2 regions of the Sporosarcina sp. NCCP-2331 genome follow, and region 2 is predicted to be linked to the other one. Evidence: riboswitches for the same ligand, from Rfam matches in the RefSeq annotation. Region 2 holds a riboswitch; the other holds the start of a gene.
What was found. A riboswitch is a leader RNA that binds a small molecule or an ion and turns the genes downstream of it on or off. The one in region 2 is predicted to bind S-adenosylmethionine.
Positions count from the first base shown of each region.

Region 1: another riboswitch for S-adenosylmethionine. It lies ahead of NCCP2331_RS13825 (methionine ABC transporter ATP-binding protein); the one in region 2 lies ahead of metK (methionine adenosyltransferase).

Region 1 covers NZ_BRCD01000024.1:40,264-56,584, forward strand. Annotated here, with positions in the region: gene NCCP2331_RS13760 (flotillin lipid rafts scaffold protein FloT) at 1-1,540, shown strand, start outside; gene NCCP2331_RS13765 (AMP-binding protein) at 1,588-3,120, opposite strand; gene NCCP2331_RS13770 (NAD(P)H-dependent flavin oxidoreductase) at 3,136-4,116, opposite strand; gene NCCP2331_RS13775 (MarR family winged helix-turn-helix transcriptional regulator) at 4,330-4,794, opposite strand; gene NCCP2331_RS13780 (hotdog fold thioesterase) at 4,963-5,385, shown strand; gene sufB (Fe-S cluster assembly protein SufB) at 5,449-6,846, opposite strand; gene sufU (Fe-S cluster assembly sulfur transfer protein SufU) at 6,890-7,327, opposite strand; gene NCCP2331_RS13795 (cysteine desulfurase) at 7,317-8,546, opposite strand; gene sufD (Fe-S cluster assembly protein SufD) at 8,546-9,853, opposite strand; gene sufC (Fe-S cluster assembly ATPase SufC) at 9,872-10,651, opposite strand; gene NCCP2331_RS13810 (dicarboxylate/amino acid:cation symporter) at 10,917-12,098, opposite strand; gene NCCP2331_RS13815 (MetQ/NlpA family ABC transporter substrate-binding protein) at 12,255-13,115, opposite strand; gene NCCP2331_RS13820 (methionine ABC transporter permease) at 13,181-13,849, opposite strand; gene NCCP2331_RS13825 (methionine ABC transporter ATP-binding protein) at 13,842-14,864, opposite strand; SAM riboswitch class I at 15,279-15,384, opposite strand; gene NCCP2331_RS13830 (thioredoxin family protein) at 15,436-15,735, opposite strand; gene NCCP2331_RS13835 (toprim domain-containing protein) at 15,728-16,081, opposite strand; gene gcvH (glycine cleavage system protein GcvH) at 16,141-16,321, opposite strand, start outside.
Region 2 covers NZ_BRCD01000030.1:20,449-36,769, forward strand. Annotated here, with positions in the region: gene NCCP2331_RS15205 (hypothetical protein) at 1-312, shown strand, start outside; gene NCCP2331_RS15210 (amidase) at 588-2,027, opposite strand; gene metK (methionine adenosyltransferase) at 2,147-3,358, opposite strand; SAM riboswitch class I at 3,542-3,661, opposite strand; gene pckA (phosphoenolpyruvate carboxykinase (ATP)) at 3,832-5,421, shown strand; gene NCCP2331_RS15225 (alpha/beta hydrolase family protein) at 5,468-6,265, opposite strand; gene NCCP2331_RS15230 (NUDIX hydrolase) at 6,258-6,716, opposite strand; gene NCCP2331_RS15235 (transposase) at 6,764-7,078, opposite strand; gene NCCP2331_RS15240 (NAD-dependent malic enzyme) at 7,188-8,510, opposite strand; gene NCCP2331_RS15245 (putative motility protein) at 8,609-8,791, opposite strand; gene NCCP2331_RS15250 (Dps family protein) at 8,857-9,306, opposite strand; gene yidD (membrane protein insertion efficiency factor YidD) at 9,404-9,637, shown strand; gene NCCP2331_RS15260 (metal ABC transporter solute-binding protein, Zn/Mn family) at 9,813-10,787, shown strand; gene NCCP2331_RS15265 (o-succinylbenzoate--CoA ligase) at 11,416-12,843, opposite strand; gene menB (1,4-dihydroxy-2-naphthoyl-CoA synthase) at 12,915-13,733, opposite strand; gene menH (2-succinyl-6-hydroxy-2,4-cyclohexadiene-1-carboxylate synthase) at 13,746-14,603, opposite strand; gene menD (2-succinyl-5-enolpyruvyl-6-hydroxy-3-cyclohexene-1-carboxylic-acid synthase) at 14,566-16,287, opposite strand; gene NCCP2331_RS15285 (isochorismate synthase) at 16,280-16,321, opposite strand, start outside.

The DNA of each region.
Region 1 (16,321 bases), on a different contig from region 2:
AGGAATTGTTGCAATTGTATTAATTTCTGTTATTGGTGTTTATGTAATGAAATACAAAACGGTGGGGCCCGATGAAGCATTGATCGTAACCGGCAGTTATCTGGGTTCGAAAAATGTACATACGGATGAGTCTGGAAATCGGATTAAAATTATCCGGGGCGGCGGTACATTTGTATTCCCTGTTTTCCAGCAGGCAGAACCGCTTAGTTTATTATCAAGCAAACTGGAAGTTTCCACTCCTGAAGTGTATACAGAGCAGGGAGTTCCGGTCATGGCAGACGGCACGGCCATCATCAAAATCGGCGGCTCCATTTCTGAAATCGCAACGGCTGCCGAACAATTCTTAGGGAAATCAAAAGCTGACCGTGAAAACGAAGCGAAGGAAGTACTCGAAGGACATTTGCGGTCTATCCTGGGCTCCATGACAGTAGAAGAAATCTATAAAAACCGTGATAAATTTTCGCAGGAAGTTCAGCGGGTCGCTTCACAGGATCTCGCAAAAATGGGACTGATCATCGTTTCATTCACGATAAAAGACGTGCGAGATAAAAATGGCTATCTTGATTCATTAGGAAAGCCGCGGATTGCACAGGTCAGACGCGATGCAGACATAGCGATGGCTGAAGCAGAAAAAGAAACACGTATAAAAAATGCCGAAGCATCAAAAGAAGCACAGAAGGCAGAGCTGGAACGGGCAACTGAAATTGCCGAAGCGGAAAAGGAAAATCAGCTGAAAGTAGCGGAATACCGACGCGAACAGGATGTAGCGAGAGCACGCGCCGACCAGGCGTATGAATTACAGACTGCACGTTCCAAACAAGAAGTAACGGAACAGGAAATGCAGGTCCGGATTATCGAGCGTCAAAAACAAATCGAATTGGAAGAAAAAGAAATTCTGCGCCGAGAGAAACAATATGATTCTGAAGTGAAGAAAAAAGCGGATGCGGACCGCTACGCAATTGAACAAAACGCTGAAGCTGAGAAATCAAGACAGCTGGCAGAAGCAGATGCAGAAAAGTACCGTATTGAAGCCCGTGCACAGGCAGATGCTGAGAAAGTCCGTCTCGACGGTACAGCCAAAGCACAGTCACAGCGTGCGCAAGGTGAATCTGAAGCCGATATTATTCGTCTAAAAGGTCTTGCAGAAGCCGAAGCAAAACGCAAAATCGCAGAAGCTTTCGAACACTACGGCCAGGCAGCTATGCTGGATATGATTGTGAACATGCTTCCTGAATATGCGAAAGAAATCGCCAGCCCGCTTGGCAATATCGATAAGATTACTGTAGTCGATACTGGCGGCGGTGAAGGCGGCGGTGCCAATAAAGTCACTTCCTATGCTACCGACCTGATGTCAACACTCCAAGAAACCTTGAAAGCTTCCTCGGGAATTGATATGAAGGAAATGCTGGAGAACTTCTCGGGCAAAAGCAATATCCGTCCGAGCATTGAACAGCTGACGAATGAAGTGATCCGTTCTAAATCTGATCATACAACACCTCAAACTGAATCAGCAGCGTCCGTTCAGGATTCTGAAGAGTAACAAAAAAATCGAAGTGCAATTCGCACTTCGTTTTTTTGATGTTATTTTCACTCGTAATTTTTACGTATTTTGAATTTCAGCAGTTTTCCTTGAAGACTACGCGGCAGTTCTTCTACAAAATCAATATGCTGCGGAATCTTATACTTTGCCAATTTGCCCTGACAGAATTCAATCAGATCTTCTTTTGACACTTTTTCCCCTGGACGTAATACTACTGCAGCCAAAGATACTTCTCCCCACTTCTCATCAGGTATGCCGATTACAGCTGCATCTGCTATGGCAGGATGTTCATGCAGAACACCTTCAATTTCTGCTGGGTAAACATTAATGGCACCGGATAAGATCATATCTTGCTTCCGATCAACGATATAATAGTAGCCATCCTCGTCCTGCACTCCTATATCACCTAAGCTTAGCCACTCACCATCAAAAGACTCTTTATTGGCCTCAGGTCTTTTATAATATTCATCGCACAGTGTAATCCCTTTAACGAAGAACTCTCCCGCTTCATTCTCCTTCACAGGTTCTCTCTTATCATTGCGCAATTCGATATCCATTCCCAGCATTGGTACGCCAACAGAACGGTCCTTGTCTTTCTGCATTTCAGGAAACAAATTTGCCGCGCCGCCCAATTCTGTAGCTCCATAGAACTCATTCAGGTCAGCTGTCGGGAAATACGCAAAGACTTTTTCTTTTGTACTCGTATGCAAAGGTGCCCCTACGGAAATGATAGACTTTAACGAAGAGACATCATACTGCCGCAATATTTCCTCAGGTAATGAAAAGATGGCTTCCAGCATAGGCGGTGCTAAAAATGTTGTTGTCGTCTTTTCTTCATCAATCGCTTGTAACACCTCTACAGGATGAAATTTCTCCAAAATATGAAGACTGTTTCCTACATATAAATTCGGCAGAGAAATACTTAACGCGGCAGCACCATATAAAGGACCGGCAGCCAATCCTCTTCCAAGCCTTCCAATCTGAAATTCGATACTGAATAATAACGTAACTAAATACATACTGCGATGAGAACGAACCGCTCCTTTCGGAAAACCTGTCGTCCCGCCTGTATACATAATTGTTAATGTATCTAATTCAGTAAGAGGCGACGAAGGAACTGGTTCTTCTTTAGAGAAATTTGCAATCAATTCCTCATACTCAGGATATTGCACCTTGTCGCTCGATCCAACCGTAATAAAGTGTTTAACAGTTTTATACTGCTCACTGGAAGGCAAGACTTCATCCAAAAAGCGAGAGTCCACAACCAGCAAAAGAGCTTCTGAATCATCCACAACATGTTGAATTTCACGACTGACAAACCGTGAGTTGACCGGTACAGCAACAGCGCCGATCTTTGCACAAGCAAAAATAAGTTCGAATAATTGATGGCAATTCATCAGCATGATTGCCACTTTGTCGCCTTTATTCACCCCGGTACTTTGCAGCGCATGGGCCAGTTGATTAATTCTGTTGTTAAAATCCTGATAAGTAAATCGCAAGCCGTTATAAGAAAGTGCTTCCCTGTCTTTATAGCGTACTGCATTTAATGTAATTGGATCACTGAATAACATGTGCTGCATAAATATCCTCCTCCATTATCTGCTTGCTGCGTTTACTCTATCACCAACCAGTTTGTCTTTTGCCTGGTTATACTGCTCTGCTAACTGTGCTACATAGTCCTTTGTCGGCTGCACCTTGTCAATTACGCCAATGCCCTGTCCGCATCCCCAAATATCCTTCCACGCTTTTTGACCGGCGTCCCCGCCAAAGTTCATTTTCGTCGGATCACTTTCAGGCAAGTTATCAGGATCTAAGCCTGAAGCACGAATCGACGGAGCTAAATAATTCCCGTGTACTCCGGTGAAATAGTTACTGTATACAATATCATCAGAATTTCCGTCTACAATTGCCTGTTTATATTCCTCTACAGCTCTCGCCTCTTCCGTCGCAATAAATGGAGAGCCGATGTATGCAAAATCTGCGCCCATCGCTTCAGCAGCCAGCACGCTTCCTCCTGTTGCAATAGATCCGCCAAGCGCAAGCGGCCCGTCAAACCATTCACGGATTTCCTGAATGAGAGCAAATGGACTTTTCGGACCTGCGTGCCCCCCTGCTCCCGCCGCTACCGCAATCAGGCCGTCTGCTCCTTTTTCAATTGCTTTCTTCGCGAAAAAATTATTGATGACATCATGAAGCACGATCCCGCCATAACTGTGCGCTGCTTCATAAACATCTTCTCTTGCACCAAGTGAGGTAATAATGATCGGAACTTTGTATTTCACACAAAGCTCCATATCTTCCTGCAGTCTTTCATTGGAACGGTGGACGATTTGGTTAATTGCAAATGGCGCTGCCGGTTTATCAGGATTTTTCGCATTATAATCTGCCAGTTCCTCTGTGATTTCGATAAGCCACTCTTCAAATTGTGCAATTGGTCTTGCATTCAAAGATGGCATGGCTCCGATAATTCCTGCTTTACACTGCTCAATCACCGTCTTCGGATTACTGATAATGAACATGGGTGAAGCAATCACCGGAAGACTCATACTCTTTTTCAAATCTACTAAATTCATCATAAACTCTCCCCTTTTCCGTAAGCGCTTTCAATCTATTTACAAAAAAATAACCTCAAAAGCAAATAGAGAAGTTTAAGCAAACTTACATTACATGTATATACATGTATTCTACTGGATTTATTCGACTTGTCAATCAATTTATCACTATATCTTTTACCTGTCAGACTTCACTGAGTGATTAACAGCAAGAGGAGAATTCATCTTGTGCCGCTTCTAGCTGTCATAGTTATCAATGACCTCATGCAGTTCACCCAGTTTGTTTAATAAATCTATATATTCATCTTTGCCAATAGAACTTTCAATCCGCTCTTGAACCTCATACCAGACAGGCGTAGCATTATTTAATTTTTCATAGCCTAATTCTGTTATGGATACTACCTTCGTCCGCGAATCATGCTCAGCCCTATGAATCTCAACCAGCCCGGAATCCTTTAAAATATTCAGGTTACGCGTAACCGTTGTCTGATCCAGCAGCATGATCTCTCCAAGCCTGCTGATTGAAATATCAGGTGAAGTATAAATATTGCCCAGCATATAGTATTGAGTAATTTTCAATCCCGTGGGTTTCAGCAGTCTATTGTACAGCTGTGTCAGTGATCCAGATACAGTTCGCAGATTGGCGCATGCGCAGACTTGGATGATATGATCAGCTTGTTTCTGGTCTAATTCTCGTTTCATTAAGTCCGCTCCTTTATAAAAATCCACTTATTTAAATTTTCTGTTATTCTTGACATATTATACACACCATATATTATTATATGTATATACATGGATTATAACAAAGTTTATGATTCCTGTAAAAACTTTATGCGGGTGTTGCCCAGCATACAGATGGGAGAGATACGGATGAATGAACTTAATTTAGTGGATGGAATTAATTTAGAGAAAACTCTTATTGGTGCATTGGACATCACATTTAAAGAGGCGACGCCTGACAAAGTAGTTTGCGAGATGCCGGTCGGGCCTAAAACTCATCAGCCAATGGGTTTGCTCCATGGAGGGGCTTCTGTCGCTCTTGCAGAAACTGCCGCAAGTTTTGCTGCGGCCTTGAACCTGAATCCTCAAACACATTACCCGGTAGGTTTGGAAATCAACGCAAATCATATACGGGGTAAAAAAGACGGCGTGGTAACTGCCACCGCTACGCCATTGCACCGCGGCCGTACATCTATGGTTTGGGATATCCAGATTACCGACGAAGAAGGAAAATTAATCTGTATTTCTCGATGCACCATTGCGGTTGTGGCAATAAATAAAAACGAACAATGAAATTTCCGTAAACAAAAAATCCCTGCAGCGTCCAATTAAGGATGCTGCAGGGTATTTTTTATATTAACCGATGGAACCTTCCATCTCGAACTTGATCAATCTGTTCATCTCTACCGCATATTCCATCGGCAGTTCTTTTGTGAATGGCTCGATGAAGCCCATGACGATCATTTCCGTTGCTTCCAGTTCAGGAATACCGCGGCTCATCAAGTAGAAGAGCTGCTCTTCGGAAACTTTCGATACTTTTGCTTCGTGTTCCAATGAAATATTGTCGTTCAGGATTTCATTGTATGGAATTGTATCGGAAGTGGATTGCTTATCCATGATCAATGTATCACATTCAATATTTGCACGGGCACCGTCCGCTTTACGTCCGAAGTGGACAATACCGCGGTATGTTACTTTCCCGCCGTGCTGAGAAATCGACTTAGATACAATTGTTGAAGAAGTATTTGGAGCCAAGTGCATCATTTTCGCACCGGCATCCTGATGCTGACCTTTACCTGCAAGAGCGATCGATAATGTCATACCGCGTGCGCCTTCGCCTTTTAAGATAACAGCCGGATACTTCATCGTCAATTTAGAGCCGATGTTGCCGTCAATCCATTCCATTGTGGCGTTTTCTTCACACACCGCACGCTTTGTTACCAGATTGTAGACGTTGTTCGCCCAGTTCTGGATAGTCGTGTAACGGCAATATGCATCTTTTTTGATGATGATTTCAACTACCGCACTGTGCAGGGAGTTTGTTGTATAGACAGGTGCTGTACAGCCTTCTACGTAATGAACGCTTGCGCCTTCGTCCACGATGATCAGTGTACGTTCAAACTGTCCCATGTTTTCCGAGTTGATACGGAAATACGCCTGTAGCGGGGTTTCTACTTTCACGCCGGGCGGCACATAGATAAACGATCCACCCGACCATACTGCAGAGTTTAGCGCTGAGAATTTATTGTCAGAGTTCGGAATAACCGTACCCCAATATTTCTTGAACAACTCTTCGTTTTCAAGAAGTGCAGAATCCGTGTCTTTAAAGACAATTCCCAGATCCGTAAGTTCTTGTTTCATATTGTGGTAAACCACTTCTGATTCATACTGTGCAGATACACCTGCCAAGTACTTTTGTTCTGCTTCCGGAATGCCCAGTTTATCAAACGTACGCTTGATTTCTTCAGGCACTTCATCCCAAGAAGTTTCTGTTGCTTCAGAAGGTTTTACGTAGTACGTGATTTCATCGAAATTCAGTGAATTCAAGTCTCCGCCCCACTGCGGCATTGGTTTGCTGTAGAAAATCTCCAAAGATTTTAAACGGTAATCCAGCATCCACTGCGGTTCTTCCTTCATATTAGAAATCTCTTCTACTATCTCACGTGTCAGACCGCGTTCTGAACGGAATACAGAAACGTCTTTGTCATGGAAACCATATTTGTAATCGCCGATTTCCGGCATTTGTTTCGCCATTTTTTATTCCTCCGTCCCATAATTGCTCATACTTTGGCCAAGGTCACTGCGGCTCGCCGGAGACTCCCTTTTCCATCGCTTTCCAGCTCAATGTTGCACACTTAATACGGGCAGGGAATTGCGCGACACCCGAAAGAGCTTCTAAATCATCTAATTCAATAGAATCATCCAAGTCTTTGCCTAACATCATGTCTGAAAATGCATGAGCGAGTTTCGTTGCCTGTTCTGTCGTTTTGCCTTTGATCATCTGAGTCATCATGGAAGCTGACGCCATTGAAATGGAGCAGCCTTCCCCTTCAAACTTCGCTTCTTTGACGATATCATCTTCCACATTCATAGTCAGATGAATCACGTCACCGCAAGTCGGATTGTTCATATCGATCGTGACATTTCCGCCTTCCAGAACGCCTTTGTTTTTCGGATTTTTATAATGATCCATGATTACAGACCGGTATAGCTGATCCAGTTTATTAGTTGACATCTTTGAAATACTCCTTTGCTGAGCGAAGTCCTTCCACAAGACGGTCTACGTCTTCTGTTGTGTTATAGAGATAGAAACTGGCACGGGCTGTCGCTGAACACGCAAGCCATTTCATTAATGGCTGTGCACAGTGATGGCCGGCACGGACAGCAATTCCGTTCATGTCCAGCACAGTGGCAACATCGTGCGGATGTACATCATCCAAATTAAATGTCACTAAACCTGCACGTTTTTCGGGATCTCTTGGACCATAGATCGTCAGCCCGTTAATTTCAGACATCTTATCCATTGCATAGCCCGCCAGATCGTGTTCATGACGTTCGATTGCATCCAGACCGATTTCTTCTAAATAATCGATGGCTGCGCCTAAACCGATGGCACCTGCAATAATAGGCGTGCCTCCTTCAAATTTCCAAGGGAGCTCTTTCCAAGTTGATTCGTAAAGACCGACGAAATCGATCATCTCTCCGCCGAATTCAATCGGTTCCATGTTATTGAGCAATTCTTTCTTGCCGTACAGTACACCGATTCCTGTAGGTCCGCACATTTTATGTCCGGAAAACGCAAGGAAATCACAATTTAGCTTCTGCACATCGATTCGCATATGAGGAGCAGCCTGCGCAGCATCCACACACATGATTGCTCCATGCTGATGAGCAATTTCCGTAATTTCTTCAATCGGGTTCATCGTTCCAAGGACGTTTGAGACATACATAATCGACACAATTTTCGTACGGTCTGTAATGGTCTCTCGCACTTTATCCAGTGACAGCGTGCCGTCCTCTTCCAGATCAATATACTTCAGGACTGCGCCGGTTTCTTTAGCGAGCTGCTGCCACGGAATGATATTGGAGTGATGTTCCATATGAGTAATGACAATTTCATCGCCTTCAGAAACATTTGCATGCCCATAGCTTTCTGCTACTGTATTCAATGCAGTCGTCGTACCGCGCATGAAAATAATTTCTTCTGTTGACTTTGCATTTATAAATTTACGGACTTTTTCCCGAGCACCTTCATAACCGTCTGTTGCTTTATTTCCAAGCGTGTGCACTCCGCGATGCACATTGGAATTATTCCAGCGGTAATAGTTGTCGAGTGCCTCAATGACTTGAACAGGCTTCTGTGAAGTAGCTGCGCTGTCCAGGTACACAAGAGGATGTCCATTGATTTCTTGATCAAGTATCGGGAAATGATTGCGGATCTCTTTATTGAGCATTAGCGCACTTTCCTTTCGATTACCTCCGTCAATTGTTTTCTAACTCCTTCAATCGGCAATTTGCTGACCACCGGCGCTAAAAAGCCATGTATGATGAGGCGTTCTGCTTGTTCTTTTGAAATACCGCGGCTCATTAGATAGAACATTTGCAGCGGATCTACACGGCCAACTGATGCTGCGTGGCCTGCTGTCACATCATCTTCATCAATAAGCAAAATCGGATTCGCATCTCCGCGTCCTCTTTCACTCAGCATGAGGATTCTTGACTCTTGGACTGCGTTGGAGCGGGTTGCCCCTTTCGCAATACGGCCGATTCCGTTAAAGATTGCAGATGAAGATTCTTTCATCACACCGTGCTTCAGAATGAAACCGTCTGTATCAAGTCCCCAGTGCACAATTTCAGATGTGAAATTCTGCTTCTGGTTTCCACGTCCGACAACTACTGATTTCATATCACTTGATGAGCCGTTTCCGACTAAGTGCGTGATATTTTCAGAAATGGTGTTGCTGTCGTTCATCAAACCGAGCGCCCACTCAATCCGTGCATGCGGTCCAGTAACGCCACGGCGGTTCACGTATGTTGTCAAACCCTCTGCTAACACGTCCACTGCACCATAAACTACTTTCGCATTATCCTGAGCAAATACTTCCGATACAATGTTCGCCTGACCTTCACCGTGCTCCATTGTAGAAAGATAGTTCTCTACATATGTCACAGAGCTGTTTGCCTCCGCTACCAATAAAACGTGGTTGAATAATGAAGCTTTTTCATTATCGTGTATGAACAGCACTTGAAGCGGCTCTTCAATCACTACATTTTTCGGTACATATACAAATGCTCCGCCGTTGATCAATGCTGCATGCAAAGCAGTCAATTTATGTTCATCGACTTTGACGCCGTCCGTCATTAAATACTTCTGCACCAGGTCACTGTGCTCACGTGAAGCAGTGAAGATGTCCGTTAAGATTACACCCTGTGACTTCAAATCATCTGATAATGAAGTGAAAGAAGGAGTATTATTGTGCTGCACGTAAATATTTTCTTGCTGTTCGTGGTCAATCAATGCTTTTGCTTCTGTCGGTAATTCTTCAAGCGTCGCAAAAATTGAGCTTTCTACTGTATGTGAAGGGAATTCTGTGAAATTCCAATTAGTAATCTTTGTTTTATCTGGTTTCGGCATTGCAAGAACTTCTGCTTTCGCAAGAGCATTTGCACGAAAATCTGCCATCCAAGCAGCTTCCTCCACGTTTGCGGAATAAGAGCGGACGTCCTGTTCGGTCAATGCCAATTTTGTTTCAACCGTCATTTTTAGTCGTCCCCTTTCTTATGCTTCTGAATGAACTGTTTCGTCTTCAATGCCCAACTCTTCTTTAATCCAGTCATATCCTTGGCTTTCAAGTTTAGCTGCCAGTTCAGGACCGCCAGATTTCACTACTTTACCCTGCATCATCACGTGTACGTGGTCAGGTGTAATGTAGTTAAGCAAACGCTGATAGTGTGTGATGATCAAGCAGCCAAATCCTTCACCGCGCATTTCGTTAATTCCATTAGAAACAACTTTTAATGCGTCGATATCCAGACCAGAGTCAATCTCGTCCAGAATCGCGAATTTTGGTTTTAACATCATAAGCTGAAGGATTTCATTACGCTTTTTCTCTCCGCCTGAGAAGCCTTCGTTTAAATAACGAGTTGCCATATCTTCATCCATTTCCAAGAACTCCATTTTGCTGTCGAGTTCACGGATGAATTTCATCAGACCGATTTCATCGCCTTCTTCACGGCGTGCATTGATACCTGAACGAAGGAAATCTGCGTTTGTTACGCCAGTGATTTCACTTGGGTACTGCATTGCAAGGAACAGACCAGCCAATGCACGCTCGTCTACTTCCATTTCTAAAACATCTTGTCCATCAATCGTGACAGATCCGGATGTTACTTCATATTTCGGATGACCCATGATTGCAGAAGCAAGTGTGGATTTCCCCGTACCATTGGGACCCATGATTGCATGAATCTCATTTGTATTTATTGTTAATGTAACACCTTTTAAGATTTCCTTGCCTTCAATTTCGACATGAAGATCTTTAATTTCCAAAGTTGCCATTCCAATACCTCCAGTATAGTCGCGTTGAATGGTTAGCCATTCTCTATTTAGTATCATTCTAATCTTACCCCATATTCGAACCGGTTGCAAATCTTTGAGAACCATTATATATTGTGACAGAGTTCCTTGATCCCGCGCTGTTGATAAGGGTTTTCCCTACTGTCTATTTTTCAATTGAATACCGTCTAATGAGAATCAGCAAAAGAATAGTACATAAGAATTAAACAAAAAAAGCCGACAAAAATCGCCGGCTTTTTATCCACTTTTATACTTTTTTTGTGAAACGGTCCACGATCATTGCAAGTGCACCGTCTCCTGTTACGTTGGTAGCTGTACCGAAACTATCCTGTGCTAAATACAGAGCAATCATCAGCGCAACCATCGCTTCGTTAAAGCCCAGCATGGATGTAAGCAATCCTGTCGCCGCCACAACAGCTCCTCCAGGAACGCCCGGAGCCGCGATCATTGTAACCCCCAGCATGAATATAAACTGCAGATAACTGCCGAAACTAATGTCGAATCCGTTCATCAGCATGACGCCGATTGAGCAGGAAACGATAGTAATCGTACTTCCGGATAGATGGATTGTCGCGAATAAAGGAATAGCAAAATTCGTAACTCGTTCGGAAGCACCGGTTTTCTTGGCCTGCCGCAGCGTAACAGGTATCGAAGCAGCGGAAGACTGTGTGCCTATTGCCGTTAAATAAGCAGGCAGCATAGTTTTCATTAGACTGAAAGGATTACGTCCATTCAGTGCACCTGCTGTCGTATACTGGATTGTCAGCATAATCAGATGCAATGCGATAATCATAATAAATACGACTACGAACACGGAGAGCACATTGGCCACTTCACCTGTGTACGTCATGTTCAGGAAGATACCAAAAATATGAAACGGCAGCAAAGGGATAATGACAACAGAAATAACTTTCTCGATAATTAAATTAAACTCATCAAAGAAGCTCATCATTGTTCTGCCTTTAATGGAAGCCATGCCGATTCCCAGAACGAATGCCAGCAGTAGCGCTGTCATGATGCCCATGACCGGATCCATTTCCATCTTAAAGAACGCTGTACCCGCTTTACGCGCACCTTCTGCAATAGAAGTATCCGTTGATTGGTGGATGAAGCTCGGTAAAATCGTCGTCGCCGCAAAATATGCGAGCAGTCCCGCAATAATAGTAGATCCATATGCAAATGCAGCAGACAGACCAAGAAGTTTGCCTGACCCTTTTCCAAGCTTTGCAATACTTGGCGCAATGAACGCGATAATGATCAGCGGAACAATAAAGTTTAAAAACCCTCCAAACAGCATATTAAATGTGGCCGCCAGCCGAACGAACCAATGCGCAAACCCCTCATGTACAGCAGGCAGCAGCATACCCAGCCCGATCGCCAGCACAATGGCAATTAAAATTCGCCAAATGAGCCCTAATTTAAACTTCACAATACGTCCTCCTCAAATAGACATCTGTATGACTGAAACAAAATAACTTTACCACAAACCACCGTAAGAATATAGATTTGAACTAAATTTGTAATTGTCAAAATGTTATAGACGTAAAAAAGCCGGCAGCTAAATGCACTGCCGGCCTACTCTACATTATTTTACAGGAACGACCGCGCCGCCCCATTGTTCTACAATGAAATCTTGAATTTCTTGGGATGTCAGAACTTCTACCAATGCTTTGATTGCATCGCTGTCTTCATCGCCTTTTTTCGTAGCGACGATATTTACGTATGGTGATTCTTTATCTTCCAATGCGATTGAATCTTCCATCGGATTCAATCCTGCATCGATTGCAAAGTTCGAGTTGATCAACAATGCATCACCTTCGTCGTTGTTATAAAGCTGAGGCATAAGAGCCGGCTCATAATTCGGATCGAATTCCAAGTTTTTCGGATTTTCTACGATATCATCCAGCTCTGCTTTTACTTTCTCCACGCCGTCTTTCAACTTGATTAATCCTTTTTCTTCTAACATCGCAAGCACGCGTCCGTGATCCGCTACCGAGTTACTGATCAGGATTGTTGCACCTTCAGGAAGTTCTTCAAGCGTCTTATATTTTTTCGAATACACACCGATTGGTTCAATGTGAATAGATCCTGCATTTACAAAGTCATAGCCAAAATCCGCAATCTGACTTTCTAGGTACGGAATGTGTTGGAAGTAGTTTGCATCCAACTCACCTTCATCCAAATCTTTATTAGGAAGTACATAATCTGTATAGCTTTCGATTACTAGATCGTATCCTTTTTCAGCTAATAATGGTTTTGCTTCTTCCAAAATCTCCGCGTGAGGTGTATTAGATGCACCTACCGTTAACGTCGTTTTTTCCTCTGCCGGCTTATCTGCATCAACATCTACTGCATCCCCGCTATTCTTGCCATCGTCTTTTGTTCCACAAGCTGCTAAAGCCAATACAAGCACAGCTGCGAATAGACCGAATAAAAACTTCTTCATTTTCACATTTCCCCTTTACCAAAATGTTTTTTTTATATGGTTAACAGGTCTCCCTGAAAATCCCTTTATCGCTTATCCAAACGTTTAACGATTAAATCTCCAATGAACTGAATAATAAATACGATCACAAGAACCAGAATGGTAGCCATCATTGTGACATCTCCGCGCGAACGCTGAAACCCTTCCAGATAGGCGAGGGTACCAAGACCTCCCGCTCCAATTGCCCCTGCCATCGCCGTATAGCCGACGAGCGCAATGGATGTTACCGTAATACCCGACACCAATGCAGGCATTGATTCAGGCAGCAGTACTTTGAAAATGATTGTCGAAGTTTTTGCACCCATTGAACGGGCTGCCTCTATGACGCCTCTGTCAATTTCTTGCAAAGCGATCAATACCATACGTGCATAAAACGGTGCGGCACCGATGATCAATGCAGGCAATGCGGCATTCGGACCGCGAAGTGTCCCAATTAACAGCTTTGTCACCGGGAATAGCAAGATGATCAAAATGATGAATGGGATTGAACGGAAAATATTGACGAATGCTGCGGTAATCACATTTGTAAATCTGTTGGACCATAATTGTCCGCGGCTGGTCAGGAATAACAAAAGACCCAAAGCGATGCCGAAAATAAATGTCAGAACAGTCGAGAATGCTGTCATGTACAGTGTTTCGCCTGTTGCCTCCCACATTTTGTCCCAATTCACGTTAGGAAACCACTGTTCAATCATTTGTCAGCACCTCCGTCTTTACTTCATTGGCGTGCAGGTAAGAAATTGCTTCATCAATGATTGCCGGATTGCCGATCAGCTGTAACATCAATGTTCCGTACGCACCGTCACGCAAAGCGGAGATGTTCCCCTGCACGATATTTACGTCGATCTCAAACTTGCGGATTAATTCTGCCAAAACCGGCTGTTCAGTCCGTTCTCCTATGAACGTCAGCTTTACGAGCTTGCCGTTCGTATCTTCCTGCAGATGCTTAATTGCTTCGTCTGCATCTGCATTATCTGAAACTTGAGAAATGAAACGTTTCGTAATCTCGGCCTGTGGTGATTGGAAGACGTCGAGCACATTGCCGACTTCCACCACTTTTCCCGCTTCCATGACCGCCACGCGATGACAAATCTTCCGGATGACGTGCATTTCATGGGTAATGAGCACAATCGTCAAACCGAGACGTTCATTAATTTCTGTCAGCAAATCTAAGATGGCATTTGTTGTTTCGGGATCCAATGCTGAAGTCGCTTCATCACACAGCAGAACTTCAGGGTCATTAGCAAGCGCTCTGGCAATGCCGACACGCTGTTTCTGCCCGCCTGATAACTGGGAAGGATAAGCTTTCTCCCGTCCTGATAATCCAACCAGATCAATCAGTTCTTTCACTTTCGCGTCGCGTTCAGCTTTCTTCACACCTGCAATCTCCAACGGAAATGAAATATTGTCTTCGACTGTACGCGACCAAAGCAAATTGAAATGCTGGAAAATCATACTGATCTTCTGCCGCGCGTTCCGAAGACCTGCACCTTTAAGTGTAGTCATTTCCAGATCATTGATTACAATACTCCCTGAAGTCGGCTGTTCCAAACCGTTCAACAGCCGGATCAATGTACTTTTCCCCGCCCCACTGTAACCGATGACGCCAAAAATTTCTCCTTCTTTGATAGCCAGCGTCACGTCATCTACCGCTACAATTTCCGCTTGGTTCAATTGGAATCTCTTATGTACGTTTGTCAGTTGAATCATTTTCTGCACCGCCTTTAGTAAATCCGTGATTATGTTTTTTCTTTTGTGTGCTTTATACATGTGTGCCTTTCGGAGCTAAACGGCGCATTCCGCTTTTAATTACATCCAGCTGCAGATGCCAGCTCCTCGGGTCGTTTCGATCTTTCCAGAAAGGCAAAGAGCGCCTTTATGGAAAGCCCTTCAACGCCTGTCGGAGCTAAACGGCATCTTCCGCTTTAGATTAACATCCAGCTGCATGCGCCAGCCTCTCGGGTCACTTCGGTCTTTCCGAAAAGGTGCAAAAACCGCACCTTTGTCGGCAAGCCCTCCAGTGCCTGTCGAGGCTAAACGGCGCATTCCGCTTTTGAATATAAAAAACCCTTCTGCAGACGAGCAGAAAGGCTGAACGTATGAAAAATTATGTACGTTACCGTTCTCTCATCTGTCAAAGCATTCCGCTTTGAGTGAATTGGCACCATTTCACAATTGTGACGGTTGCCGGGCTTCATAGGGCACTTCCCTCCACCGCTCTTTATAAGAGTATCGTTATTCAATTGATTGTATTACTTATACCATATATTCGAGATGAATGTCAAGTCAACTTTTCCAATAAGTTAGGTACGGATTGGAATGCATAGATCTTTTCAATAGGTTTCCCCTGCCGGTGGATGAGCAGGCATGGTACGCTTTCAATCTCGTAATCATAAGCCAGTTGCTCCGTAAAATTCAAATCCGCTTTACCTATCGTTAACTCAGGACGCATCGCTTCGATTACTGTCAGCATTTTTGAGGCCACTGCACACGTTCCGCACATCGGAGTGAACAGATAAAAAGCGGCCAATTGCTCTGCCGCCCGTTCGCGTTCCCAATCGTCAATTGTCCATTTATCCATTTGCTCCTCCTGCCAAGTAGACGGGATGTACCTTGAAATTCGCTGCAACTAAAATGCCCGCCAAGACTTTGAGCGGTGTTGTCGCTACTTCCCGATACAGCCGGTCTGTAAATAAGTGCCTTGCTTCCGGATAAAGTTGCACGAACAATTTGCGGATGGAATCACCCGAGGCGTCCGCATCCACAAAAATGAAAAGATCCTGCTCTTCATATGGCTCCAGAAGTTCTTCTATATGATAGGAACTGATCGTGCCGTTCGTACAAATGATTTCTACCGGTTCCGCCAGCATCGGCATAAGCCTTCTGCGATCGGAACTGCCTTCCACAATGAGTACTTTCGGATGCATCCAGTTTCCTCCTCATAGTGTAAAAAAAGCACCGGAACTTCCCGGCGCTTTTCGTTTTCTTATTCGCCAGCTGTCATTTCATCGTACTGCTCAGCTGTCATTAACTCATCAAGTTCAGCTTTATCTGCAATCTCAACAACGATCATCCAAGCACCTTCATATGGAGATTCGTTTACAAGTTCAGGGCTGTCTTCAAGATCTTCGTTCACTTCTACAACTTTACCTGTTAAAGGAGCGTAC
Region 2 (16,321 bases):
TTGATAAATCTCTTCATCGCTCTGATCATCAACGCACTGCTTGCGAATGGTTACTGGGAAGAATTCAAGACGTTTTGGAACCGGTTCATCTTTTATGCTTTCTATTACGTGCTGTTTGATATAATCCCAATGAAAACGTTTAACGGCAAGCCGAATAACGGCATGGTCATTTACGAACTATTGCGCTACGGGAAGCGGGTCGACTACAATGAAGAACCGCTTATTCCCGGCACGACAGAGGTGGAAGAAGAGTACCAGGAGCAAATCAAACAAATTGAGAAAGTTAAAGAACAGATCGAAGAAGATGAATAAGAAGTGAAGACGGTCAATGAATCAGTTTTTAAGACTCGCAGCGAATGAGCGTCTGTCTGCAGCGGGATGCCCTCACCTGGTGTACCGCACGGATTACGGGGCAGAAAAGCCGCCGTTCAATTCACGGACAGCGGAACAATTCAAGTTGAGGACTTTCCAGTTACAGATTCCTTGGACGTGCGTTTCTTACAAAAGATTATCAGCAAAAAGACACAGCGGTAAATCGTCTGCAATCTCTGCCGGAAAGCGCCAGAAGAAACCGTGCCGCTGTTTTTTCAAATGAATGAGGGAATCACGCGCGAGTAACCTGTAAATGCTTTCTCGAGCTTCTTCCCAAGTTCAAATAATGCATCTTCATTGCCGATTGAGCTCACCAACTGCACAGCAATCGGCATGCCCTCAGCGTCAGCGCCAACCGGTACAGTCAAAGCGGGAAGTCCCCATACATTTGCATAGGCGACATAGAGGATATAGCGGGCATAGGTTTTACGAATTGAGAATAACTCCTTATATACGATGCCATGTGCAGGCGCAGCCGAATGATAAACGGGCAAAATCAAAATTCGTTTGTCTAAATAGCGGGCCAGCTGCACATCCCCTTCTGCAATCATTGCTTCTATTTCCTTCACCCGTTCAGCAGAAGGTTTAAACAGCGATGCACCAATCAGCGCCCAAGATAAATAACGGTGCAGCTCTGTCCTTTTCCCCGCTTTGTCCATTAAATACTCCCTCACCGGCTGCACTGAGCGATGGCCGAATGCTTCCTTCGCCGCGCCATGCGCTCCGTCGATCGACATGATTTCCTGCCATAAAAGAGCGGTTTCATGGAAATAAGGCGGGATTCCCTCAGCCACAGATTGGTCGTCTGATAAAAAACCTTGAACAGTCTGCAAGAATCCTTCTGTCTGCTTGGAAAGAGGGAGATTCGTTTTTCCCAAGAATGTAAGGGTGAACTCTTCCAGTTTATTCTTTACCAAAGGCTTATTGGCAATGATTTCGTATATAAACTTGGCATCCCGGACAGACTTGGTCATCGGGCCGATGCCAAGCATTCGTTGCTGCAGCGGATGTTCTTCTGCAGGATAGCTGCCACAGGAAGAGACTTGGCGGTTTCCGGATTTAAAACCTATAATTCCATTGAAGTGGCTGGGTATGCGGATCGACCCGCCGATATCTGAGCCAATCCCGGCTGCCGCAGCTCCTAAGGCGATTGCCGCACCCTCCCCTCCGCTCGACCCGCCGACTGTCTTTGCCAGATCGCGCGGGTTATTCGTACGGCCATACAGAGCGTTTTCTGTCTCTTGACAAAAACATAGAGCGGGCGTGTTAGTCTTACCGATAATGATGGCACCCTCTGCTTTCAGAAGCCGCACAATTTCCGCGTCATCCTCTGATACCCGGTCTTTTCGATGCGGCAGTCCACCAGTTGTCTGCATGCCTGCCACATCAAAGGATTCCTTCATACTGATCGGTACGCCGAACAGTTTGCCTTGCGCATTTCCTGACTTTCTTTGTTCATCAGCCCAATCCGCTTCCTTCAGCGCCTGGGCAAATCGTTCTTCCACCAAAAAATTCACCGCTGTATTAGTCGCTTTACACTGTTCAATAAATGCTTCTGTTATCTTCTTGGAAGTAATACGTCCACTGTCCAATTCAGCTTTCAGCTCTGCTGCATCCATATCAAGCACAGACTTTGTTTCCTGTATAGTCGTCATCCAAATGCCCCCTTTGGTTTCTGAATGTTCTATATATTAGATTATACTATTTGAGCATAGAAAAAAAGCAGAAAGAAGGATTTCCCTGCTTTCTGCTTTTTCTGCTCACTTCAATTCAATTATTGCTTAACGCCTGATTTGCCTGCAAGCTCTTTTAATGCTTCGACTTTATCTGTCTTTTCCCATGGCAAGTCAATATCCGTACGGCCAAAATGACCATAAGCTGCCGTTTGTTTATAGATTGGACGGCGAAGATCAAGCATTTTGATAATGCCGGCCGGACGCAAATCGAATAATTCACGGACAAATTCAACCAATTTTGATTCAGACAAACGGCCTGTATCAAAAGTATTGATTGAAATAGATACCGGGCTCGCGACGCCGATAGCGTAGGCAATCTGTACTTCACAGTGTTCTGCCAATCCTGCCGCTACAATATTTTTCGCGACATAACGCGCTGCGTAGGAAGCAGAACGGTCCACTTTCGTAGCATCCTTGCCCGAGAATGCTCCGCCGCCGTGACGTGCATAGCCGCCGTACGTATCGACGATTATTTTACGGCCTGTCAAACCTGCATCCCCTTGCGGCCCTCCGACCACAAAACTTCCTGTCGGATTGATAAAGTATTTCGTGTTTTCATCTAATAAATGCGCAGGGACAACTGCATTTATGACAACTTCTTTTACATCTTTTTCAATCTGCTCAAGAGTTGCTTCCGGGTGATGCTGTGTAGAAATAACAATTGTATCAATACGCACAGGTTTGTTGTTCTCGTCATACTCTACAGTGACTTGTGTTTTTCCATCCGGACGCAAATAAGAGATAAGCTCCTCTTTACGCGCTTCAGTCAGACGGCGTGCCAGCTTATGGGAAAGGCTGATCGGCAACGGCATTAATTCGTCTGTTTCATTACAGGCATAACCGAACATCAAACCTTGGTCCCCTGCTCCAATTTCATCCAGCTCTTCATCTGACATGGAACCTTCACGTGCTTCCAATGCTATATTTACACTGGCCGCAATTTCAGGTGACTGTTCATCAATAGAAGTTAAAACAGCTGATGTTTCGTAATCAAATCCGTATTTCGCACGCGTATAGCCAATATCTTTTACGGTTTCACGCACAACTTTCGGGATATCCACATACGTTGTCGTAGTGATTTCTCCCATTACTAATACAAGTCCTGTCGTAATGCTCGTTTCACATGCTACACGAGCGTTTGGATCTTCAGTTAAGATCGCGTCCAGGATTGCATCTGATATTTGGTCGCACATCTTGTCAGGATGGCCTTCAGTAACTGATTCTGATGTAAACAGTCGACGGTTTGTCATTTTATTTCCCCCTATTAAGCAACATGATACGGTACTCTCATAAGTCCCTGGTAAAGTTCCACGCCTGAAATGACGTCAATCAAATACCATAAGGATTCAGGGCTAGACAATATAAAATAAAAAGCCCCTTACTCATATTCTTTCCATGAGTAAAAGGCATAATTTCACGCGCAGCACCTTTCACTCTTATCGTCCAAGGAATTCAACCTTGCTTCAGGTTTGGCACCTTCGCGCAAGACATCAGTCTTTTGCAGGTTGCCGGGTTTCACAGGGCCTGTACCCTCCACCAACTCGGGATAAGAGTATCCGTTCATGTCACATAGTATAAAAAAGTTTACATTTTGTCAAATTTTTTATACCAAATCACTTGAGTTTTTAATTAGTATAGATTATTATTCTTAATGTGTTATACTATTTACGAATTAAGATGTTCTACTCAAATAAAACGACTACGCAAAGGACGGTATGTAATTATGATATCTGCAAAAATTGATGATAGTTTAAAAAGCCTTCTATCAGGAGGCAACGTGACGATCCAAGCGTCTGTGGCGGAATTAACGGAAAAAGCAATCGCTAAAGATGAAGCTGAACTTTCAGCAGACGGCGCTTTAACAGCACGTACAGGGAAATATACAGGACGCTCTCCTAAAGATAAATTTATCGTCGAAGATGCAGTGTCTAAAGACAAAGTGGACTGGGGCAGTACAAACCGCCCGATCTCTTCCGAAGCATTCGATTCATTATACACGAAAGTCATCGATCATTTACAGCAAAAAGATGAGCTCTTCGTTTTTAAAGGATTTGCGGGCGCTGACAAAGACTCCCAACTGTCTATTCAAGTCATCAATGAACTGGCTTGGCAGAACCTGTTTGTCCACCAATTGTTCATCCGTCCCACTGCAGAAGAATTACAGGCTCACGAATCACAATTCACGATTTTGGCTGCTCCTTCCTTTAAAGCAGATCCAGAAGTCGACGGCACGAATTCTGAGGCATTCGTCATTATGTCTTTAGAAAAACGTATTATCTTGATTGGCGGAACAGAATACGCAGGTGAAATGAAAAAATCCATCTTCTCTGTCATGAACTTCCTGCTTCCCGAAAATGATATTCTATCCATGCATTGTTCAGCAAACGTTGGAGAAAAAGGCGATGTAGCACTATTCTTCGGTTTGTCAGGAACAGGTAAAACAACTCTTTCCGCTGACGCAGACCGCAAATTAATCGGTGACGATGAGCACGGCTGGTCTGACAACGGTGTATTTAATATTGAAGGCGGATGCTATGCAAAATGTATCAACCTTTCAAAAGAAAAAGAACCTGAAATTTTCGGAGCGATCCGTTTCGGTTCCGTACTTGAGAATGTCGTATTGGATGAAGTGACACGTATTCCTGATTATGATGATAAATCTTTGACTGAAAATACGCGTGCAGCATACCCGATTGAAAATATTGATAATATCGTAACGCCTTCTGTTGCAGGTCATCCGAAAAATATCATTTTCCTGACAGCTGATGCTTCCGGCGTTCTGCCTCCAATCTCGATCTTGTCAAAAGAACAGGCAATGTACCATTTCTTGAGCGGATTCACTTCCAAGCTTGCAGGTACTGAGCGTGGTATTACAGCTCCGGAACCGACATTCTCTACATGTTTCGGCTCACCTTTTTTACCGCTTCCTGCTGCAACATATGCAGAAATGCTCGGAAAGAAAATCGACGAGCACGGATCGAAGGTGTTCTTGGTCAACACAGGATGGACCGGCGGAATTTTCGGAGTGGGCTCCCGTATGAACTTGGGCTATACCCGTACAATGGTTCGTGCAGCCATTGCCGGCAAGTTGGATAATGTAGAAACTAAAAAGAACGAAATCTTTGGATTGGAAATGCCTCTTGAAATTGAAGGCGTGCCAAGCAATGTACTTCACCCGCGCTATGCTTGGGAAGATCCTGAAGAATATGATAAAGAAGCAAATCGTCTGGCTGCCGCTTTCCGCGAGAACTTCAAGAAGTTCGATCATCTTTCAGAAGATATCGCGATCAAGGGCGGACCACCTGCCTTGTAATAGAATGAGAAAATCCTTGCAGAATTACTCTGCAAGGATTTTTTCGTTAATAGCCCTGGCGTTTCATCCAGTCAACCGCATCTTTTACAAGCCGCCGGTTCATCTCGGGCGGAATATAATGCGTATAGCCTTCTAAATACCACGTTTCATATACTTTATTGGCATCACGCAGAGCATTCTCCAGCAACAATGCCTGTTCAAAAGAAACATTTATGTCCATCGTCCCGTGAATGATCAGCGCAGGAATAGTGATCTCTTCCACACGGAATAATGCAGTCCGTTCACGGTACGCGTCAGGTTGATTATTCGGTGTCCCGCCAATTACCCTTTTCATCATCCTGCGCATATCCTCACGTTCTTTATACGTGAATACTACGTCAGATACACCTGCCCATGTTACCATCGATGTCAGATCTTCCCTGAGAATCGCAGTCCACAGTGCCATAATACCGCCGCGCGAGAAAGAGAACAGATGAATTCTCTCTGAGTCGGCAAACTGCTGCTGTTTCAGCACCTCCACTCCAGCCACTGCATCATTCCGGTCGTCACCTGCGAATTCATCCTTCCCTTCCCCTCCACGATTTCCGCGGTAATAAGGAGCGAACACTACCAAACCGTGAGAAGCAAATTGTGCAATCCGCGCCGGGCGAACCATACCGACATGCTGGATACCGCCGCGTAAATAAAGCAGTCCATCATAATGCCCTTCCGCTTTGGGCGTTGCCAGCATTCCCTTCACCTGCAACCGGTCAGACCAGTATGTTACTTCCTCTAAGCGAACTTTCGGATTCGGTGAGGGATATTCTTTACGTTTACCAATACTTCCGTCAGTTCGCTCACGCATCGGCTTCCACCCACTTCCGCAGTTCATTCATCCCTCGATCTTTCATATGAAAACTGAGATCTGTACACATATCCAATTCATCGTCTGTCATCCAGACGAGGCCTTCGGTTTCAAGTAATGTGTGATGGTGATCGATTTCGGTGACAATACCTGTGAATACTGCTTTACTGAAAGGCGGCTCCGTAAATACCACGTATTCGGCAAAAGGCCGGACTTTTTCAATCGTAACACCTGTTTCTTCAAAAGTTTCGCGGATAGCAGCCTGTTCTATTGTTTCGCCGGGTTCCGCTTTCCCTCCAGGAAACTCAATTCCGCGTATCCGATGTTTCGTCAGCAGCCAGCGTCCCTCATGTTTTATGACGACCAGCACATGACGCGATTCTATTTGGTGTTGATTCGGACCGAATGTCAGTTCAACATCGGCACCTTGCAAGTCTTCAAACTTCAGCATCTGGCTCACATCCTTTCCCTTAGTGTAGCGGAAAGACGTATGCCGAATCAACGAAAGAAGGGCAGTTTTTCGATAAAACGTTTGGAGTCTTCATCTGTATATTCATGAATAAGTGCGTAGACTTTCTTCATTCTCAGATCGATATCGTCATTATCCCTGTCATAGTGATAAGGAATATAGGGTAAGTGTGCGCGCAGAAAGTTTCGAAATTCCAGACGTTCCATCTGTGCAAATAATCGCTCGAAAACAGGATATGCTTCTTCTGTGACCTCTACTTTATATTCCCAGGGTGAAGAGTACGGATCCAGCAGAACTTGTTTGTGACTCATTGATACATACATCGTATATTTTTGATCAGGCATAACCATCCTACTTTCTTTTTTACGTAGCATGGACATTACTGATGAAAATATTCGGTAAATCAATAGGTAAAAACCTACTAACCAATAAAGATTAATAGGCGGATCCAACTCATTTTACTTGTTCTTCATAAACGACTCGCTCAACCGCCAATGCCACATTGACATGTACATTTGGATCAAGCGGATGCGGCACGAGATCATCGCGCTTCGTACTTTCGACAATCGCAAGTGCTGCGGCAATAAGCATCGGGTACGTAATCTCTTTAGCATTTGCGTTCAAAGCACCGCGGAAAATTCCGGGGAATCCAAGAACATTATTTACTAAACGACCGTCGGCTGCGTACGCTGCACCTGCTTCAAGCGCAACATCCGGCATGATTTCCGCATTTGGGTTCGATAAGGCCAGAATGATCTGTCCTTTACGTACCATTTCCGGCTTAATCAAATTTGCTACACCTGTTGTCGCAATGATCAAATCGCATGTTGCCATAACTTCTTCCATCGATTCTGCGACAGTGCCGCCAAACTCTTCCATCATTGCTGTCGCTTTAGGATTTAAGTCTGTGCCTTTCATCTCTTTAACACCGTAAGCCATGAACATTCTGCTGATCGCGAGACCTGCCGCACCCAGTCCGATCTGACCGACTTTTGAGTCCGCCAGCTCAACACCGACATGCTTACAGGCGGTCAATGCGGCAGCCAGCGCAACGACAGCTGTACCATGCTGGTCATCGTGCATGACGGGAATCGACAACTCCTTTTTCAGCCGTTCCTCAATTTCAAAACAATGCGGTGCTCCGATATCTTCCAATAAAATCGCGCCAAATCCCTGATGGATGTGCTTGATTGTTTCAACCACTTCATCAGGATTACTTGTATCCAATAAAATCGGAATTCCACTGATACCGACGAACTGGTCAAACAGTACCGCCTTCCCCTCCATAACAGGCATTCCAGCCACAGGGCCAATATTGCCCAGTCCTAAAATTGCTGTTCCATCTGTTACGATAGCGACAGTATTCGAAATTCCTGTAAAATAATTCGCCTGTTCTGGATCTTCTTGGATCGTTTTGCAGACGCTCGCAACGCCCGGTGTATATACTCTGCGCAAATCAGCCAGGGAACGAATCGGATGGCTGGCCTTCATATGAATCTTTCCGCCCTCATGCGCCTGGAGAACATCATCTGTCACAGCATGCACTCTAATGCCATTTTTCAAATCTTCAACCGCAGCAACAATTTCATTCAAATGTTCTTTATCGTTGCACAGCAGTGCGATTTCCCGAATTGTAGAGACCGTGCCGACTTTAATCGTCTGGATGTCACCAATATCACCATTCAACTGACCGATTGCCATCGTCACTTTCCCTAAATTACCTGGTTTAGATGGTGTTTCAATAATTATATTTCTCAAAAATTGACCTTGTGCCATAATCGATACCCTCCTACTCTTATATGTACTATTTGACCCTCGTGCTGTCCCATCGAAAAAAGACACATCTCTAATCATACGAGATGTGTCTTTTGCAATCAAGCCTTGATATCGACTGACGCGCCTTTATGAGGGTGTACAGCGACAGGCTGACTGTCCAGATTATTCAACATTTCCGCAACCGCAGAAGTTTCCATTGAAAGAGCTTTTGTCATTACACTCATTTGAACGGTTGATTGCAAGCTTCTCAACTGACTGGACATGATTGAATTGATATCCATATCGTTCACTCCTTCCTGCTATTCACTTCTTAGTATCGGCTGTTTTCCTGCTGAATGAAGGTTTGTCACTCATTTGTTTCGCCGAGAAACGCATTCAGCATCCATTGGTGTTTCTCGATGCTTTGATAAATGGCATTCAGCATGTCCTCTGTCATATCATCGCTATCTTTCGCAGCCAAATCCATGCCTTTTTTCAATGATTTCATGATTTTATCAAAATCATCGACCAATGCCTGTACCATTTCATTCGCTTTTTCCGTTCCTTTTGCTTCACTGACAACTGAACCTTCTAAATGCTGCGTTAATGTAGCAGTCGGCTCTCCGCCCAGCGTCAGCACACGTTCAGCGATCTCATCCATATGCTCTGTCGCTTCGTTGTAAAGCTCTTCAAATTTTGCGTGCAGAGTAAAGAACTGAGGTCCCTTCACGAACCAATGATAATTATGCAGCTTAGCGTACATGACCGACCAGGTAGATACCTGCTTGTTCAATTCCTGAATTAATTCCTTAGACATAAAAAAACACTCCTTCTGATGGTTTTAAGCTTCTCTCTGTTAATTTACCACTTAAGTCGGTAAACTAAACCTATCTACAATGGAAGGTGAAGCGATTATGCTAAAAAAAATATTTGTATCTATCATTCGGTTTTATCAGAGATTTATATCGCCATTAACTCCGCCTTCTTGCCGCTTTTATCCAACCTGCTCGCATTATGGCGTCGAGGCAATTGAAACACACGGCGCCATTAAAGGGAGCTGGCTCGCTGTTAAAAGAATATTGAAATGTCATCCCTTCCATGAAGGCGGATTTGATCCGGTACCTCCTAAAAAAATGCAGGAAAAGTAATTCCGGTCATGCCCCGGCGTGATTGCATCTGATTGACTGACACTCGAACTTAGACATAATTCTTATTTCTGCTGAATACTAATAAACATTGTTGCATTCAGAAAAAGAATCTTGTATGATGAGGAAGTTATCTAAATAGTAATCATTCCGATTACGGTCCTGGAGGCTTTCATAAATGAAAATTCGTTATCTTTTTTTAGCAGCTGCGATACTTTTGGCATTAAGTGGATGCAGCAACAAAGCAACCAATGAAACTGAATCTGCTTCTTCAGAAAAACTACGTGTGTATACGACCGTATACCCTCTGCAATACTTTACAGAGCGGATCGGCGGTGACCTGGTGGATGTCCAATCCATCTATCCCCCGGGAACCGATGAGCATGTATTCGAACCGACGCAAAAAGATATGATGAGTCTGTCAAAAGCAGATCTTTTCTTCTATATCGGACTCGGCCTTGAAGGCTTCGTGCAGAAAACCGAAAAAACACTGCAAAATGAACCAGTACATTTTGTGCCTGTAGCAGATGCCATTGATCCCGAAGAGCTGGAAGCTGGTCATTCCCATGAACACGGGCATGAAGGACACAGCGAAGAGGAAGAAGCACATTCTGAAGAAGAGGAGTCTGCAGTTGACCCGCATGTATGGATTTCCCCTTTTCTCAGTACGCTGCTTGCCGAGAAAATCAAGGATGAGCTTTCCGATGAACTGCCTGAACATGCAGCACAGTTTGAAGAAAACTTCAGCGTACTGTATGACGAGCTGGAAGCGCTCGATAGACAGTACAAAACGATGGCAGACGAATCGCCGAACAAAACCTTTTTCGTTTCGCATGCAGCATTCGGATACTTAGCGAATACGTACGGTCTGCAGCAGCTTGCCGTTTCAGGTTTGGACTCACAAAACGAGCCGTCTCAAAAACAGCTGGCCGGACTTGTTAAAGAAGCGAAAGAGAAAGATATTCATTATATTTTATTCGAACAGAATGTCAGCTCTAAATTAGCTGAAGTCATTCAGAAAGAGCTGAATGCCGAGACGCTGACACTTCATAATTTGAGCGTGCTGACAGATGAAGATATAAAAAATAAAGAAGACTACTTCTCCCTGATGGAGCGTAATCTTCAAGTATTGGAAAAAGCTCTACAAAACTAACAGCGGAACTTAATCTGCTGTTTTTTTAGTTCTTCACCAAAACATGTGCTTGACAGTTTATTTCAGTCACAGTTTGAGATTTAACTGTGATTGCGTAATATAGGATAAGTGGAAAGCGACCGTTTCCCTGCGTTCCAGGCGGACGCGTTCCACTACGGTACACTAGCTTATGTTTCAATACTTTTTATGCGAGTTGCAGTATGAGCATGCTATTGGAGTTCATTACAATATGTATGCGTTTCATGCAATACTTATATTCTGCAAATGCAAAGATTCTTGTAATCAATACGTTTACAAAGTCGAGAAACAAAAACCACATCAACTAAATCTATCCCCTGCAAACAATCGTATGTTATACGTTCCTTACACCAGCGAAGGCGCAACTGCGGGGTCGGCCGTGGCGATGAGACTGCTGGCATGCCCTTCGCCAGTAGGCTTATCGCGTAAGGCAATCCCCCAGCGCCTAAGCGGATTCAAACTGCAAACTTACATATCATTCAGATTTCCTGCAAAGTCGAGCAACGAAATCCGCACATACTAAATCCACACACTGCCAAACTGCAGCAGCACTTTCGAAATACATACATGAAAAGTTGTCAAGAATCTATTTGGGCACAGACCCGTTTTTTTATAGCCATTTTTTCAATTCAAACCGCATTAATTTATTGGAAGCATTCCGCGGCAGCTGTTCAGTGAACCTGATTTCTTTTGGCATTTTATAGCGTGCCAGGTGCTGTTCACAGTATGCCAGCAGTTCTTCTTCCGACACTTCTTTCGCTATAACAAAAGCAACCGGTACTTGCCCCCAGCGCTCGTCTTCATTTGCACAGACTCCTGCTTCCCGGACAGCAGGATGCGCGAGCAGGATATTTTCGATTTCTGCGGGATAGATATTTTCCCCGCCTGAAATAATCAAATCAGCCCGGCGGTCAACGATAAATAAGTAGCCTTCTTCATCCAGATAGCCGGCATCCCCCGTGGCAAGCCAGCCGTCTTCCGTAAGCGGAGAACGGCTGCTATGACTACCAATATAGCCCGGAGTCACATGCGGCCCTTTGATGAGTACTTCTCCCACTTCTCCTGCCTGGTCAGTGCCTTTAATGGTGATTTGATTAAAAAACAATGGCTTTCCGGCAGAGCCAAGTTTACGCATGGCATCTGCTTTTCCGAGTGTCGCGGTTTGTGAACAGGTTTCCGTCATGCCATATGTCTGCAATATCGGCAGCCCGCAAGCCCCTGCCCGCTGCAGATAATCAAGTGGTACCGGACCGCCGCCCACAAGCATAGTCCGAAATGAAGGATGCGCTTTATTGTTTTCTTCTTCCATGACACGTACAATTTGATCCAAAGTCAGCGCCACCACCGACATCGAAGTAACGGTCCCTGCCATAATTTGTTTTGCTGCTTCCTGTGCATCGAATTTTTCATAAAGGCGCATTTCCATTCCGTAAATAACGGAGCGTATTACGATGGAAAGTCCACTAATATGAAATAACGGCATCATGCAAAGCCAAGAATCCCGATCTGTCAGCCCTAAATTTAATACGGACGCGAGCGCACTCGATGTATGATTTCCTACTGTCTGCCGAACCCCTTTCGGCAGGCCTGTCGTGCCTGACGTATACATAATGGATAGTGTGCGATCCTCATCCCATTGCGTAAGCATAGTGAATTCTTTTGCAGGTTTTTTACGAACGGCAGAATACGATATACATTCGATTCCTTCAAAATGGAAAGCTTCTGTGATTCGATCATCGACTAGAATAATACCCGGCTCTGCGTCACTCACCTGCCATGCCAGCTCATACTCTGTTAAACGATTGTTGAGGAAGACGACTTCTGCGCTCAGAAGCCATGATGCATGGATAAACAGTACCGTTTCTTCATTGGAAAGACTCAGCAATGCGATACGGTCACCTGCTTTTACTCCTTTATGATGAAGCTGCTGTGCAATTTTGAGTGATGCTTGATACAATTCATGAAACGATTTGCCGGGAAGCGCTGACTGTTCAGGCGTCAACTTTGCCCGCTGCATCAGCCAATTTGGAATCATCATCAATTAGTACTCCTTTCAACTCATATGTAGAAAATGAAAAAGCTGCCCATTATAGGCAGCTTTCAAATTCTTTACGGGAAACGCGGGAACTGATCGAAGTCCGGCTTGCGCTTTTCCTTAAATGCATCGCGGCCTTCTTTTGCTTCATCCGTTGTGTAATAAAGAAGTGTTGCGTCTCCGGCCATTTGCTGAAGTCCCGCCAGTCCGTCTGTGTCTGCATTCATTGCAGCTTTTAGGAAACGCAGTGCTGTCGGGCTCTTGCTCAGCATTTCTTCACACCATTGAACGGTTTCATCTTCCAGCTGATCATAAGGAACAACCGTATTCACGAGACCCATGTCCAATGCTTCCTGTGCATCGTATTGACGGCATAAATACCAGATTTCACGGGCTTTTTTATGTCCTACAATCCGTGCCAGATAGCCTGAACCGTAACCTGCATCGAATGAACCGACAGTCGGTCCGGTCTGACCAAAACGTGCATTATCTGCAGCAATCGTCAAATCACAAACTACGTGAAGTACGTGTCCGCCGCCAATTGCATAACCTGCAACCATCGCAACAACCGGTTTTGGAATCACACGGATTAAGCGCTGAAGATCCAGCACGTTCAAACGAGGAATATCATCGTCCCCGACATATCCGCCGTGACCGCGCACCGATTGGTCGCCTCCTGAACAGAAAGCTTTTTCTCCTTCACCAGTTAAGACGATAACTCCAATACGCTGATCGTCACGTGCACGTGAAAAAGCATCAATCATTTCCATTACTGTTTTCGGACGGAACGCATTGCGTACTTCCGGTCGGTTGATGGTGATTTTTGCAATACCATTGTACATTTCATATTTAATATCATCATATGTACGAAGTGTTTCCCATTGACGCGTCATTCAAACTCCTCCTCAATTATCAAACTGTTTTAAAAAGCTCTTTATCATTGTAGCAAATTGCCGGGGTTTTTCCACGTGAAGTGCATGCCCCGCATCTATAATCGTTTCATGCAGTACATTTGGCAATAAACGGCTCATTTCCCGGGCAATATTTTGAAATTTCGCGTCCTCACTGCCTGTCAGCAGCAGTACGGGAAAATTAAAGTAAGAAAGATCTCCCCAGTAAGACGGCTGACTGCCTGTGCCCATCCCTCTTAAGCTGTTGGCTAAACCGCCGGAATCCTGGTTTAGACGTTCATTTCGCACTGCAAGCTGCTGCTCTTGTGAGAGTTTCTTCTGCGAATCAAACAGCGGAATAGCTTCCCAAAATTCGACAAATTTCTCGATACCTTCATTCTCTATCCGATTCGCGAGGATGGCATCAGACTCTCTGCGAGCAGTCCGTTCTTCTGCTGTACGCAGTCCAGGCGAACTGCTTTCAAGTATCAAGCCTGAGATTTCTTCAGAATATGCATAAGCATATCCCGCAGCAACACGGCCCCCCATGGAATATCCAAGCAGCACGGGCTGTGTGACCTGCAATTTTCTCAGCAGATTATGCAGATCAGCTGTCTGCTCTTCGATACGGCAGCGGCTTGGATCTTCCGGAGACGCCGTCCTGCCATGACCGACCAAATCAACGGCAATTACATAGTAATCCGCTGATAGCTGCTGAGTTATTTCTGTCCACGTATTCGCCGAGCCTGTAAATCCATGCAGCAGAACAACTGCTTGTGACTGCTTATTGCCGTGGCATTCCACATAAGTTGATAAACCCCGAATATCCATCAGCTCAGCTTTCAATGGCTTCAACTCTTTTCGCAATTTCATTCCAGACCGCTCTATGTGCTTCCACATTTTCCGAGCGCTCTGTAAAGACTTCAATAACCCGAAGATCTGCCGACTTATCCTTCCGCAGTGCCTCTTCAAATGCTTCTACTGTAGATACTGCATCATACTGCGCTTCGTACATAGCTGCAATATGGTTAAATGTCAGGTTCGTCGGCGTGCCGAATAATTCTTCATAGTGATCCTCTACAGATGCTTGCGGTAAATAGGAAAAGATCCCGCCGCCATTATTGTTAATAACAACAATCGTTAGATCTGTCTGCTGCAGGCGTGAAATGATCAAACCATTCATATCATGCAAGAATGCCAAATCACCGATCAATAAATAAGTATTTCTGTTGCGGCCCTGCTGTACACCAAGTGCTGTCGAGACGACACCGTCGATACCATTCGTACCCCGATTGCAAAACAGCGCGATATCTTTCTCTGTTTTCTGGAAAAACGTATCAAGATCCCGGATTGGCATACTGCTGCTGCACACAACATCCGATTTATTCGGCAGATTTTCTATAAATTGACGGACGATATGTCCTTCATCACCTTTGAAGTGTTCATCTTCGCTGAGTACATCACTGGAAATTTTATTCGCTTTCATCCAGAGAGCAGTATATTCGGATTTCTCGAACTGTAGATCCCATGCATTCCAGACACTCGCTGCAGAAGTTTGCAGATGATGTGTAGCCAATGCCAGAGGATCACGGAAATTCGGTGATTCGTCCACAACAATATACGTCTCTGGACGGGTTTTCTTTAAAAACAATGTTAATGGTTTTGAGATAGGCTGCGGACCGAACCGAATCACACAGTCAGATTGTACACGATCGCTGAATGACCCGCTTTTCAGCAATGCATCATATTGATCAACACATAAATCGGTGCAGTCAGCAGGTATCTCTGCACGCAGATTTGATAACGGATCGCATAACACCGGCCACTGCATTTTCTTTGCAAATTGCCAGAATTGATCCTTAGGCAAAGCAGGCGGCTGCTCTCCTACTATGATGATTCCTCGCTTCGCATCCTTAAGCATCTTCAAGAGCACGTCTTTCATTGGCTGAGACAACTGAACTTCGGCAAGTAATTGCTGCTGAAATCTGCCGGCCGGCTGCTGTTCGTCGAAATCGATCAGCAAAGGTTCTCTGAATGGCACATTAAAATGAACAGGACCCTGCGGCGCAGTCTTTGCTGTTGAAAGCAGGCGAACCGCACGCTGTTCCATATAATCCAAGATTTCCGGACGATCTTCCGGCACTGGAAAGTCTACACTTTCTTTTACGTGTTCTCCAAACATACGGATTTGATCGATCGCTTGGGGTGCTCCTACTTCACGCAGTTCATGCGGACGGTCTGCTGTGATGACTATCAACGGAAGACGTGCATAATAAGCCTCGGTAATCGCAGGATGATAATTCGAAGCCGCCGTACCTGACGTACATAATAGGACAGCAGGCCGCCCTGTCGCTTTCACCAGACCCAGCGCATAAAAGGCTGCAGACCGCTCATCCGTATGAACATACGTTTTCATATCCTTTGATTTAGAAAAAGCATAAGCTAAAGGCGTGGAACGGGATCCAGGACTGATGACTGCCCGATTAGCTCCCTGCCGTATAAGTGTTTCTGTTAAACGAAGTACATAGTTTGTTAAAGCTGCTTTGTGATTATTCATGTAAACTTCCTCCAAGGGCACGCAGAACTGGACG